DNA from 3 places in the Streptomyces sp. NPDC093109 genome. Region 2 is predicted to be linked to each of the others. Evidence: riboswitches for the same ligand, from Rfam matches in the RefSeq annotation. Region 2 holds a riboswitch; each other region holds the start of a gene.
What was found. A riboswitch is a leader RNA that binds a small molecule or an ion and turns the genes downstream of it on or off. The one in region 2 is predicted to bind thiamine pyrophosphate.

Region 1 (4,205 bases), on a different contig from region 2:
CAGGAAGCCGAAGCCGACGGTGACGGCGGAGACGCCGAGCGGCAGCATCAGCAGCGCGTCGAAGCCCCGCACCAGCGGCCCCGCCCCTCGGGTCAGCGCGGCGGCTGCCAGACCCCCCACCACCAGCGCGATCACGGTCGCGACCAGCGCGTACGTCAGCGAGTTGCCGACCGCTTCGAGCGGCGGTACGAGAAAGGTGCCGCCGCTCGCCTCCACCGACCCGAGCGCCCGGTAGAAGCCGAGGCCGTATCCGCCGGGTGCGTCGAGGGAGCGCTCGACCAGCACGCCGAGCGGCAGCAGGATCAGCAGCGTCACGGACCCGAGCACGCCGCCGAGGATCACCCACTGGCCCCGCCCGCGCGGCCGGCTCGCGGTCCGCGCGGGGTCGACCAGCCGCAGAGCGGTCTCCCGGCGCCGTACGGTCCGGGCGTGCACGGCCAGGATCGCGCCGACGGCGGCGAACTGAAGGAGCGTCAGCACGGCGGCGGTGGGCAGGTCGAGCAGTTGCGCGGTCTGCCGGTAGATCTCCACCTCCAGGGTGGAGTAGGCGGGTCCGCCGAGGATCTGCACGACGCCGAAGGAGGTGAAGGTGAAGAGGAAGACCATCAGCGCGGCGGCGGCGACGGCCGGCGCGAGCGCGGGCAGCGTCACCCGGCGCCACGCCGCGAACCGGCCCGCGCCGAGGACGCGCGCGGCCTCCTCCTGGCGCGGGTCGAGCTGCGACCACAGACCGCCCACGGTCCGTACGACCACCGCGTAGTTGAAGAAGACATGGGCGAGGAGGATGGCCCAGACGGTGGTGTCGAGGCGTATCCCCCACAGCTCGTCCAGCAGTCCCCCGCGCCCGAGCAGCGCGAGGAAGGCCGTACCGACGACGACGGTCGGCAGCACGAACGGCACGGTGACCACCGCGCGCAGCACCGCCTTGCCGGGGAAGTCCAGGCGCGCGAACACATAGGCGCCGGGCAGGGCGATCAGCAGGGTGAGCGCCGTGGAGGCGAGCGCCTGCCAGGTGGTGAACCACAGGACACCGAGGATGTCCTGACGGCCGAGCACACCGGCGATCCGGCCGAACTGCCAGCCGTCGCCGGTCTTCAGGCCGCGGCCGACGATCGCGGCGACGGGGTAGGCGAAGAAGACGGCGAAGAAGGCGAGGGGCACGGCCATGAGGGCGAGCCGCGGCGCGTGGGCGCGCGCGGCCCGCCGGACCCGGACGGCCCGCTCCGCCCCGGACGCCCGCGTTACTTCACGACGAGCGAGGACCACGACTGGACCCACTGGTCACGGTTGGCGGCGATCTTCGCCGGGGCGAGGGTCTCCGGCCGGGCGACGGTCGCGCCGAACTCCGTGAACAGGGCGGGCAGCGCGACTCCCTTGACCACCGGGTTCACAAACATGTTCAGCGGCATGTCCGCCTGGAACTTCTCGCTGATCAGGAAGTCCAGCAGGGCCTTGCCCCCGGCCTCGTTCTTCGCGCCCTTGAGCAGACCGGCGAACTCGGTCTGCCGGAAGCAGGTGCCGGTGGCGACCCCGGTGGGGGCGGTCTTCGGCCGCGGATCGGCGTACAGCACCTCGACGGGCGGGCTGGAGGCGTACGAGACGACGAGCGGGCGGTCGCCCTTGGCCTTCTTTCCGCCGGCCGAGCCGGAGAAGTTCTCGTTGTACGCCTGCTCCCAGCCGTCGACGACCTGGACGCCGTTGGCCTTCAGCTTCTTCCAGTAGTCCTGCCAGCCGTCGTCGCCGTAGCGCGCTGCCGTGCCGAGGAGGAAGCCGAGGCCGGGTGAGGAGGTCGCGGCGTTCTCGGTGACGAGCAGGTTCTTGTACGCGGGCTTGACCAGGTCGTCGAAGGACGCGGGCGGCGCGAGCTTCCGGTCGGCGAAGTACTTCTTGTCGTAGTTGACGCAGATGTCGCCGGTGTCGACGGGCGTGACCCGGTGCTGGTCCGCGTCCAGCTGGGTGGCCGCCTCGACCGAACCGAGGCCCTTCGCCTCGTACGGGGTGAAGATCCCGTTGTCGAGGGCGCGCGAGAGTAGGGTGTTGTCGACGCCGAAGAAGACATCGCCCTGCGGGGAGCCCTTGGTGAGGATCTCCTTGTTGAGTGCCTCGCCCGCGTCGCCGCTCTTGAGGACCTTGACCGTGTAGCCGGTCTCCGCGGTGAAGGCCTTCAGCACGGCGGGGGAGGCGTTGAACGAATCATGGCTGACGAGGGTGACGGTCTTCGACGCCTTACCGCCGCCACCGCCACCGTCACCGCTTCCGCCGGCGCTGTCGGACCCGCCGCAGGCGGCGAGCGCCGAGACGCCGAGCGCGGCCGCGAGCGCGACGGCGGCCAGTCTTGTCGGGCTGTTCCGGGTGGTGCTCACTGGTTTTCCTCCTGGGATGTCCAGGAGAAGACGCGGCCCTGCCCCGGCATCCGGCGGGACCGGAACCGGGGCAGGGCGCAACAGCTTGAGTGGTTCCGAACTTCCTACCCAGAATGACCTGGGCAAGGTTCAGAGGGTCTGCGACCGCCGTCCGCTTCCACGGATACGTGCCGCACTCTCAGCGCTGTGGCGCTCCCCTGTCGGAAAATATGCAATGCGTTTCGGGCCAAGATTACCTCCTGGCCGATTACCCGCTGCCCGTGCTACCGCTCCGAGGCGGCCAGCTGTCCGCACGCCCCGTCGATCTCCTGGCCCCGGGTGTCCCGTACGGTCACCGGCACGCCGTGGGCGGCGATCGCCTCGACGAACTTCTTCTCGTCCTCCGGGCGCGAGGCCGTCCACTTGGATCCGGGCGTCGGGTTGAGCGGGATCAGGTTGACGTGCACCCGCTTGCCCTTGAGCAGCCGGCCCAGCCGGTCGCCGCGCCACGCCTGGTCGTTGATGTCCCGGATCAGGGCGTACTCGATGGAGATACGGCGGCCGGACTTCTCCGCGTACTCCCAGGCGGCGTCCAGCACCTCCGCGACGTTCCAGCGCGTGTTGACCGGCACCAGGGTGTCGCGCAGCTCGTCGTCCGGCGCGTGCAGGGAGACGGCGAGGCGGCACTTGAAGCCCTCGTCGGCGAAGCGCAGCATCGCCGGCACCAGACCGACCGTCGAGACGGTGATCCCGCGCTGCGAGATACCGAGCCCGTCGGGCTCGGGGTCGGTCAGCCGGCGGATCGCCCCGACGACGCGCTTGTAGTTGGCGAGCGGCTCGCCCATGCCCATGAAGACGATGTTGGAGAGCCGCGCGGCCCCACCGGGGACCTCACCGTCGCGCAGGGCCCGCATCCCGTCGACGATCTGGTGCACGATCTCGGCCGTGGAGAGGTTCCGGTCGAGACCGGCCTGTCCGGTGGCGCAGAACGGGCAGTTCATCCCGCAGCCGGCCTGGGACGAGATGCACATCGTGACCCGGTCCGGGTAGCGCATCAGCACGGACTCGACCAGGGTGCCGTCGTGCAGCCGCCAGAGCGTCTTGCGGGTGGTGTCGTCGTCGCAGGAGATGTGCCGCACCACCGACATCAGGTCCGGCAGCAGCTCCGCCGCGAGCCGCTGCCGCGCGGCGGCCGGGATATCGGTCCACTGCTCGGGGTCGTGGGCGTACCGCGCGAAGTAGTGCTGCGACAGCTGTTTGGCGCGGAACGCCTTCTCGCCGATCGCGGTGACGGCCTCGCGGCGCTCGTCGGGGGTGAGGTCGGCGAGATGCCGCGGGGGCCTCTTGGCTCCGCGGGGCGCGACGAAAGTGAGTTCTCCAGGTACAGGCATGGTCCGTCCAGTGTCGCAGACGGGCCACTGTGACCAGCCCGACCGTGGGTTCCGGGTGGTCGTCATTGGTCGTCGCCGGTGGTCGTTGGCCACCCTCGTACGGCCCACAGACGGCCCGAGGAGTGGCCCACCGTTAGGCGCCGCCGCCCCTCAGAGGCTGGTCAGGCCGGGCGAGAGCGTCGGATGCGTGCTGAGCAAGCCATCCCGAACGACGACGCTTCCGGGCACTCCGTGCGATGCCCATTGGCAGGAGCGTGAACGTGCGACGCTTGTCTCACGCATTCGCAAATGCGCAAGGGTGAGGGAGTGGGAGTGACACAGCAGATCAGCCCCCGGGGGACCTATCTGAAAGTCGCTGATGCGGTGAGGGGTCAGGTCGAGAAAGACCCCGAGATGACTGAGCTGCCTTCCGTCGCGGACCTCATGCGCGATCACGGGATCTCCCGCGGGGTGGCTCTAAGGGCTTTCCGTG
Region 2 (4,205 bases):
ACGAGGGTTCCACCGCCGGCCGGCGCCCGACCTTCAGCAGCCCCGACTTCACCAGCCCCGACTTCGGCGGCCCGGAGCACCAGCCGGAGTAATCCCCTCCGACCGGTGCCCGCCGTACGCACCGGATCCGTCCCAACCCGACCAGCGCCGACCAGAGCCCGGAGCGCCCCCGGACTCCGGCCGCGGCCTGGCCGTCACGGCATCCGACGGCCGGTCAGTCGGCCAGCGGCAGATAGACGCGGTTGCCCGCCGCGGCGAACTCCCTGGACTTCTCCGCCATCCCCGCCTCGATGCCCGCTTCGGTCTCGGCCATCGTCTCGGCCCCGGTGTCGCCCCCGCCGCCGGCCCCGGTCTCCGCGCCGATCTCCGCGCCGTGCCGGCGCCTGATGTCCTGCGAGATCTTCATCGAGCAGAACTTCGGGCCGCACATCGAGCAGAAGTGCGCCGTCTTCGCCGGCTGTGCCGGCAGTGTCTCGTCGTGGAACTCCCGTGCCGTGTCCGGGTCCAGAGCGAGATTGAACTGGTCCTCCCAGCGGAACTCGAACCGGGCGTCCGACAGCGCGTCGTCCCACTCCTGCGCCCCCGGATGCCCCTTGGCGAGATCCGCCGCGTGCGCCGCGATCCTGTACGTGATGACGCCCGTCTTGACGTCGTCGCGGTCCGGCAGGCCGAGGTGCTCCTTCGGGGTGACGTAGCAGAGCATCGCGGTGCCCCACCAGGCGATCATCGCCGCGCCGATGCCGGAGGTGATGTGGTCGTACGCCGGGGCCACATCCGTGGTCAGCGGGCCGAGCGTGTAGAACGGCGCCTCCTCGCAGATCTCCTGCTGGAGGTCGATGTTCTCCTTGATCTTGTGCATGGGGACATGTCCTGGCCCCTCGATCATCGTCTGGACACCCAGCCGCTTGGCGGTCGAGTTCAGCTCGCCCAGCGTGCGCAACTCGGCGAACTGCGCCTCGTCGTTGGCGTCCGCGATGGACCCCGGCCGCAGTCCGTCGCCCAGCGAGTACGTCACGTCGTACGCCGCGAGGATCTCGCACAGCTCCTCGAAGTTCTCGTACAGGAACGACTCCTTGTGGTGCGCGAGGCACCACGCGGCCATGATCGAGCCGCCGCGCGAGACGATGCCGGTCTTGCGACGGGCCGTCAGCGGCACGTACCGCAGCAGCACACCGGCGTGCACTGTCATGTAGTCGACGCCCTGCTCGGCCTGTTCGACGACCGTGTCCCGGTAGATGTCCCAGGTCAGCTCCTCGGCCTTGCCGTCGACCTTTTCGAGCGCCTGGTAGAGCGGGACGGTGCCGATGGGGACGGGGGAGTTGCGCAGCACCCACTCGCGGGTGGTGTGGATGTTGCGGCCGGTGGAGAGGTCCATGACGGTGTCCGCGCCCCAGCGGGTCGCCCAGACCATCTTGTCCACCTCCTCCTCGATGGAGGAAGTGACCGCGGAGTTGCCGATGTTGGCGTTGACCTTCACCAGGAACCGCTTGCCGATGATCATCGGCTCGATCTCCGGGTGGTTGACGTTGGCCGGCAGTACGGCGCGGCCCGCCGCGATCTCCTCGCGGACGGTCTCGGGGGAGACGTTCTCGCGGATCGCGACGTACTCCATCTCCGGTGTGATCTCCCCGCGGCGGGCGTAGGAGAGCTGGCTGACCGACCGGCCGTCCCGGCTCCGGCGCGGGCGGCGCGGACGGCCGGGGAAGACCGCGTCGAGGCCGCGCAGATCGGCCGTACCGCTCCCACTCCCGCTTCCGCTCAGGAGGGTCCCGCCGCGCGGTGAGGTGTGCTTGAGGCCGTCGTCCTCGGGGCGGACCGGCCGCCCCTCGTACTCCTCGGTGTCGCCGCGCGCGATGATCCAGTTGGCCCGGACGGGCGCGAGACCGCGACGGACATCGGTCTCGACGGTGGGGTCGGTGTACGGGCCCGACGTGTCGTACAGCGTCACGTCCTCGCCGTTGGTGAGGTGCACCTGACGGACCGGCACCCGGAGATCGGGGCGTGAGCCCTCGACATATCCCTTGTGCCAGCCGATGGACTTCCCGGCCTCGCTCGGATTCCCCGAATCGGAGGCAGGCGTGCGTGCGTCCTGAACGGTCATGAGACCTACTCCCTACGCCGGCATTACCCGGTAACAGGTTCAGCGGTCGGCGCAGCTCAGGTACGCGGGGAACAGTCCCCGGGTGACCACGTCAGCGCCCTCTCAGCCCGGTGCTCCGAGCTCCCGCGTGTGCAAAGGTGTGCCCCACGCTAACGCCATTTCCGGCGTGCTGAACAGAGCGCCCTCTCCTTCTTGCGATGATCTGGCGGTGACCTCACCCCAGCAGACTCACGATCCGCACGGCCACGCACATGGCCACTCCCACAGCCATGGGCCCGCCGCACCGGTCTCGCAGCATCTCCGCAAGGTCATCGCGGCGGTTCTGATCCCGTTCGCGACCGCGGTCGTCGTCGGGCTCGCGGTGCTCTGGCCGGGCGGTGCCCCGGCGCACGAGCGCACCGGTGTCGGCTTCGACCGGCAGACCGTGCAGGGGCGGGTGGTCCAGCTCGAAAGCGTCGACTGCAAGGACGTGAACGCCTCACAGATCCCGTCGACGGGCGACACCTCCACACCGCAGGGGCGGGAGGCGGTGCAGGAGGAGACCGGGAAGTGCAAGAAGGCCACGGTCGAGCTGGAGAGCGGCAAGGAGAAGGGCCATACGTTCATCGAGGTCGTCCAGCCGGACGCGCCTCGGCAGTTTCACGTGAAACAGGGCGTCGTGGTGGCGTACGCGCCCGACGCGCCGCGTGATCTCCAGTACTCGGTGACCGATGTGGACCGCCGGTTTCCCATGACGCTGCTGGCCGCGATCTTCGCGCTCGTGGTGGTCGCGGTGGGGCGGATGCGCGGGGTGATGGCGCTGGTCGCGCTCGCCATCTCCTTCGCCATTCTCACGCTGTTCATCCTGCCGGCGATCCTTCAGGGGTCGAACCCGCTGATCGTGGCGGTGGTGGGGGCCAGCGCGATCATGCTGATCGCGCTGTACGCGTGCCACGGTCTGACGGCCCGTACGTCGGTCGCGGTCCTCGGCACACTGATCTCGCTTCTGCTGATCGGGCTGCTGGGATCGCTCTTCATCGGCTGGGCGAGCCTGACCGGCAACACCGACGACAACACGGGCCTGATCCACGGTCTCTACCCGGAGATCGATATGAGCGGTCTGCTGCTGGCGGGCGTCATCATCGGTTCGCTCGGGGTCCTCGACGATGTGACGGTGACCCAGACCTCGGCGGTCTGGGAGCTGCGCCAGGCGGATCCGACGATGGGACCGCGCGACCTGTACCGGGCGGGCATCAGGATCGGCCGCGACCACATCGCGTCGGTGGTCAACACGCTGGTGCTCGCCTACGCGGGTGCCGCGCTGCCGCTGCTGCTGCTCTTCTCGATCGCGCAGTCGAGCGTGGGCTCGGTCGCCAACAGCGAGCTGGTCGCGGAGGAGATCGTACGGACGCTGGTGGGCTCGATCGGGCTGGTCGCCTCGGTGCCGGTGACGACGGCGCTGGCAGCGCTCGTGGTCTCCGCCGACCGGCCGGCCCCGGGGAACCCGCCCCGGCCGGCTCCCGCGCCGGGAGCGCCCGGCCCGGGAGCCACCGGCACGCCGGGAGCACCGGGGGCGCCGGGAGCGGCTCAGGCAGGCACGGCGGGCACCGGAACCGGCGAGTGGGACGACCGGTCGGGTGCCACGGCCGTGGGACCCGAGGAGACGCTCTCCACGCCGCTGCCGGGCCCCTCGGCGCGCGGTCTCGGCGGCGGCAGAGGCCGTCGCCGCAAGAAGTAGTTCCGTCCTCAATCACCCGGACGGCTCTGCCCGGCCGGCGTCCGGCCCGGTCAGCCGGCGTTCTCCTCGGCGAGGATGCGGCCGAGCGCCTGTTCCAGATTGCCCTCGAAGTCACTGAGGGCGCACTCCTGGCCGAGCGGGACCAGCCGGTCCGTACGGTCGAGGAAGGCCACCAGCGGGGCGGCGCTGACCCGGAAGAGCGCGTGGTCGTCGCCCACCTGGAGCCTCATATGGACATCGGAGAGATCGTCGGGCGTGGTCGGCGAGATGTGCACATCGCCGTCCCCGCTGGGGGTGTTGATGCCGTCGAGCAGCAGTTCGCGACCGAACGTCCAGGTGACAGGGGCGTCGCCGGGCAGATGAAAGGTCATCCGTACCGCGTAGGGA
Region 3 (4,205 bases), on a different contig from region 2:
CCCTACGGGGGACAGCGCCGCCGCGCACCACGAAAACGCTAGACGGCGAGCGCCTGGGCCCGGCGCTTCACCTCCGTGCCGCGGTTCTCACTGAGCGCCTGCGCGGGGGTGCCGGGCAGGCTGGGGTCGGGAGTGAAGAGCCACTCGATCATCTCTTCGTCGGTGAAGCCGTCGTCCCTCAGGAGCGTCAGGGTGCCGGTGAGGCCCTTGACCACCTTGTTGCCGTCGATGAAGGCGGCGGGCACCTGAAGCGCCCGGTTCTCCCCCCGGCGCACGGCGATCAGCTGGCCTTCCTTCACCAGCTGCCGCACGCGCGTCACCTCGATATCGAACATTTCGGCGATATCGGGCAGGTGGAGCCACGCGGGGACGAGAGCATCGATCTTTGCGTCAATCTCGGTCACGGGACAAGCGTGCCATCCCGGACTGACAGTCGGTAGCCAAGGCCCCCTGAACGAGCGCGCACCACGGGGTCACCGCCGTCACACCACCGCTCCGCGCAGCGGTACGGACGGATCCGCCACCCGAGCGGGATCCACGCGCGCGCCCGCGTCGATCAGCTTGCGGCCCTGCGCGAGGTCCCGGGGCCTGCCGACGGCCAGCAGCGCCACCAGCACCCCGTCCCGCAGCCACACCGCCGACCAGGCCGCGCCCGCCGGGTCACCGCGCCGTACCAGCGCGTCGGCCGCCGCGTGATGGCCCGCGTACTGCACGAACCGGCCGAACTGCTCGGACCAGAAGTACGGCACCGGGTCGTAGACCCGCTCGGTCTCGCCCAGCACCTGCGCGGCGACCGTACGCGGCCCCTGGAGCGCGTTGTCCCAGTGGTGCACCAGCAGCCGCTCGCCGTAGCGCGCGGACGGGAAGGAGGCGCAGTCCCCGACCGCGTACACGTCCGGCAGCGAGGCGCGCAGCCGCTCGTCGGCCGTGACGGAACCGTCCGGGCCGAGCGCGATGCCCGAGCCGGCCAGCCAGGCCGTCGCGGGCCGCGCGCCGACGCCCACGACCACCGCCTCGGCGGGCAGCGACCGGCCGTCCGCCAGCACCACCGCGCCCGGCTCGACGGCGGCCACGCGCGCGTGGGTGAGCAGTTCGGCGCCGCTCTCCCCGTACCAGCCGGCCATCGGTCCTGTGACCTCGGCGGGCAGCGCGCCCGCCAGAGGCCTGTCCGCCGCCTCCACGACCGTCACCGCGCAGCCGGCCTCGCGGGCCGCCGTGGTGAACTCCGCGCCGATCCAGCCCGCGCCCACCACCACGATCGCCTGCCGCCGCGCGAGCACCGGCCGCAGCCGCTCGGCGTCGTCCAGCGTCCGCAGCGCGTGGACACCGGGCATCCCCTCGGTGCCGGGCAGCAGGACCGGCTCCGCGCCGGTGGCGACGACCAGCACGTCGTACGGGACCGGTCCCGCCGCCGTGTCCAGCTCCCGGTCCCCCGCACGCAGCCCCGTCACGTCCAGCCCGAGCCGCAACTCGACGTCGAGCGCCGCGAAATCGAGGTCGAACGCCGAGCTGTCCGCCTTGCCGAGCAGCAGCGCCTTGGAGAGCGGCGGCCGGTCGTACGGCGGATGCGGTTCGGCCCCGATCAGCGTGACCGCGCCGCCGTACCCCTGCTCCCGCAGCGCGACGGCCGTCTGCACGCCCGCCATTCCCGCGCCCACGACGACAACCCGCCGAGCCGGCTCAGACATCCGAGCCCTCCAGGAGGGCGCCCGCGGGCAGCTCCTCCACCACGCTCGTGCCGCTGCCCTCCCGCGACTCCCACTCCCAGGTCTCGTCCAGCCTGACCCGCCCGTCGGGCAGCTCGCCGACGGTCGAGAGGCAGTGCCCCGACGACGTCCCGCCGTCCCGCTTCAGCTGTACGTAACGGAAGTCCAGCCGGTCGCCCTCGCGTGTCCCCACGAGATGGCCGCACACCACGTCGCCGCCCGCGTAATCGGCCCAGATCCGGCCGTTCTCCTCGTGGTACCGGAAGCGTGTACGGGTCCCGACCTGGCCCGGAGCCTGGTCGGCGACCGGGGAGAGGACGAGTCCGTCGAGCGAGCGTGCCACCGTGAATGCTCCCTTACCGCCCGCCGCGCGGGACGTTAGTCTGGCCGTCGACACTACCTCGCGGGAGTCCGGACGCACCGGGCTGAGAGGGAGGCTGACGCGGCCTCCGACCGTACGAACCTGATCCGGGTCATGCCGGCGAAGGGAGGGGCTGGACGCCCATGCAGTCGTTTCCCCAAGGTGCTACCCGTTCCGATGTCCTCGTCATCGGGGGCGGGATCATCGGCCTCGTCACCGCCTGGCGGGCCGCGCAGCGCGGGCTGCGCACCGCCGTCGCCGACCCGGACCCGGGCGGCGGGGCCGCGCGCGTCGCGGCCGGCATGCTCGCCGCCGTCACCGAACTCCACCACGGCGAGCAGACCCTGCTCGGCCTCAACCTCGCCTCCGCCGAGCGCTATCCCGCCTTCGTCGCCGAACTGGAGGACGCGAGCGGCCAGGACACCGGCTACCGCGCCTGCGGCACCCTCGCGGTCGCCCTCGACACCGACGACCGCGCCGAACTCCGCGAACTCCACGCCCTCCAGCTCCGCTCCGGGCTCACCGCCGAGTGGCTCACCGGGCGCGAGTGCCGCCGCCTCGAACCGATGCTCGCGCCCGGCGTCCGCGGCGGCCTGCGGGTCGACGGCGACCACCAGATCGACCCCCGCCGGCTCGCCACCGCCCTGCTGACGGCCTGCGAGCGCGCCGGGGTGGTGTTCCACCGCGCCCGCGCCGAACGCCTCTCCGTCGCCCGGGAGCGGGCCACCGGCGCCGTCCTGGCCGACGGCCGCGCGCTCGCCGCCGGCCAGGTCGTCCTGGCGGCCGGCAGCCTCAGCGGCCGGCTCCCGGGCGTCCCGGACAACGCCCGCCCGCCGGTGCGGCCCGTCAAGGGCCAGGTCCTGCGGCTGACCGTGCCACGCCCGTACGCGCCGTTCCTGTCCCGGACCGTGCGGGCCGTCGTACGCGGCAGCCACGTCTATCTCGTACCGCGCGAGAACGGCGAACTGGTCGTCGGCGCGACCAGCGAGGAGCTCGGCTGGGACACGACCGTCACGGCGGGCGGCGTCTACGGACTCCTGCGCGACGCCCACGAACTCGTCCCCGGCCTCACCGAACTCCCCCTCACCGAAACCCGCGCGGGCCTGCGCCCCGGCACCCCCGACAACGCGCCCCTCCTCGGCCCCACCGCCCTGCCCGGCCTGCACCTGGCCACCGGGCACTACCGCAACGGCGTCCTGCTCACGCCCGTCACCGGCGACGCGATGGGCGAGCTGCTGGCGACGGGTGCGCTGCCGGCCGTCGCCCGGCCGTTCGCCCCCCTGCGGTTCGCCACGCGCGCGTTCACCGCGCCCGTACGTCAGGAGCAGCTCACGTGAACGTCCCCATGCCCGTCCCCATGACCGTCTCCGTGAACGGCGAGCCCCACGCGTTCGCCGCCGCCACGACCCTCGACGCGGTCGTCGCCACCCTCACCCCGGCCCGCTCGGGCGTCGCCGCCGCCGTCAACGAGACGGTCGTCCCCCGCACCCGCTGGTCCGACACCCCGCTCGCCGACGGCGACCGGGTCGAGATCCTCACCGCCGTCCAAGGAGGCTGACCGCTGTGGCCGACGACCCGTTCACCCTCGCCGACACCACCTTCGGATCCCGGCTGATCATGGGCACCGGCGGCGCGACCGGTCTCGACGTGCTGGAACGTTCCCTCATCGCCTCGGGCACCGAACTCACCACCGTCGCCATGCGCCGCCTGGACCCGGCCGCCGGGGACTCCGTCCTGTCGCTCCTGCGCACCCTGGGCATCCGCGTACTCCCCAACACCGCCGGCTGCTTCACCGCCGGCGAAGCCGTCCTCACCGCCCGGCTGGCCCGCGAGGCCCTCGGCACCAACTGGGTGAAGCTGGAGATCATCGCCGACGAGCGCACGCTGCTGCCCGACCCGATCGAACTCCTCGACGCCGCCGAGACCCTCGTCGACGACGGCTTCACCGTCCTCCCGTACACCAACGACGACCCGGTCCTCGCCCGCAAACTGGAGGACGCCGGCTGCGCCGCGATCATGCCGCTCGGCTCCCCGATCGGCTCCGGCCTCGGCATCCGCAACCCGCACAACTTCGAGCTGATCGCCGCCCACGCGCGCGTGCCGGTCATCCTCGACGCGGGCGCGGGCACCGCGTCGGA

Region 1: linked by a shared signal. The riboswitch ahead of AB0389_RS15150 (thiamine ABC transporter substrate-binding protein) and the one ahead of thiC (phosphomethylpyrimidine synthase ThiC) in region 2 are both predicted to bind thiamine pyrophosphate.
Region 3: linked by a shared signal. The riboswitch ahead of thiO (glycine oxidase ThiO) and the one ahead of thiC (phosphomethylpyrimidine synthase ThiC) in region 2 are both predicted to bind thiamine pyrophosphate.

The regions. Positions count from the first base shown of each region.
Region 1 covers NZ_JBFBEZ010000013.1:100,093-104,297, forward strand. The annotation lists gene AB0389_RS15145 (iron ABC transporter permease) at 1-1,167, opposite strand, end outside; gene AB0389_RS15150 (thiamine ABC transporter substrate-binding protein) at 1,242-2,363, opposite strand; TPP riboswitch at 2,447-2,572, opposite strand; gene rlmN (23S rRNA (adenine(2503)-C(2))-methyltransferase RlmN) at 2,627-3,733, opposite strand; gene AB0389_RS15160 (GntR family transcriptional regulator) at 4,046-4,205, shown strand, end outside.
Region 2 covers NZ_JBFBEZ010000006.1:193,223-197,427, forward strand. The annotation lists gene AB0389_RS09105 (hypothetical protein) at 1-92, shown strand, start outside; gene thiC (phosphomethylpyrimidine synthase ThiC) at 215-2,101, opposite strand; TPP riboswitch at 2,094-2,238, opposite strand; gene AB0389_RS09115 (YibE/F family protein) at 2,310-3,818, shown strand; gene AB0389_RS09120 (SsgA family sporulation/cell division regulator) at 3,869-4,205, opposite strand, start outside.
Region 3 covers NZ_JBFBEZ010000016.1:116,630-120,834, reverse strand. The annotation lists gene AB0389_RS17745 (Rv2175c family DNA-binding protein) at 39-404, opposite strand; gene AB0389_RS17740 (FAD-dependent oxidoreductase) at 483-1,688, opposite strand; gene AB0389_RS17735 (hypothetical protein) at 1,681-2,049, opposite strand; TPP riboswitch at 2,100-2,213, shown strand; gene thiO (glycine oxidase ThiO) at 2,211-3,404, shown strand; gene thiS (sulfur carrier protein ThiS) at 3,425-3,625, shown strand; gene AB0389_RS17720 (thiazole synthase) at 3,631-4,205, shown strand, end outside.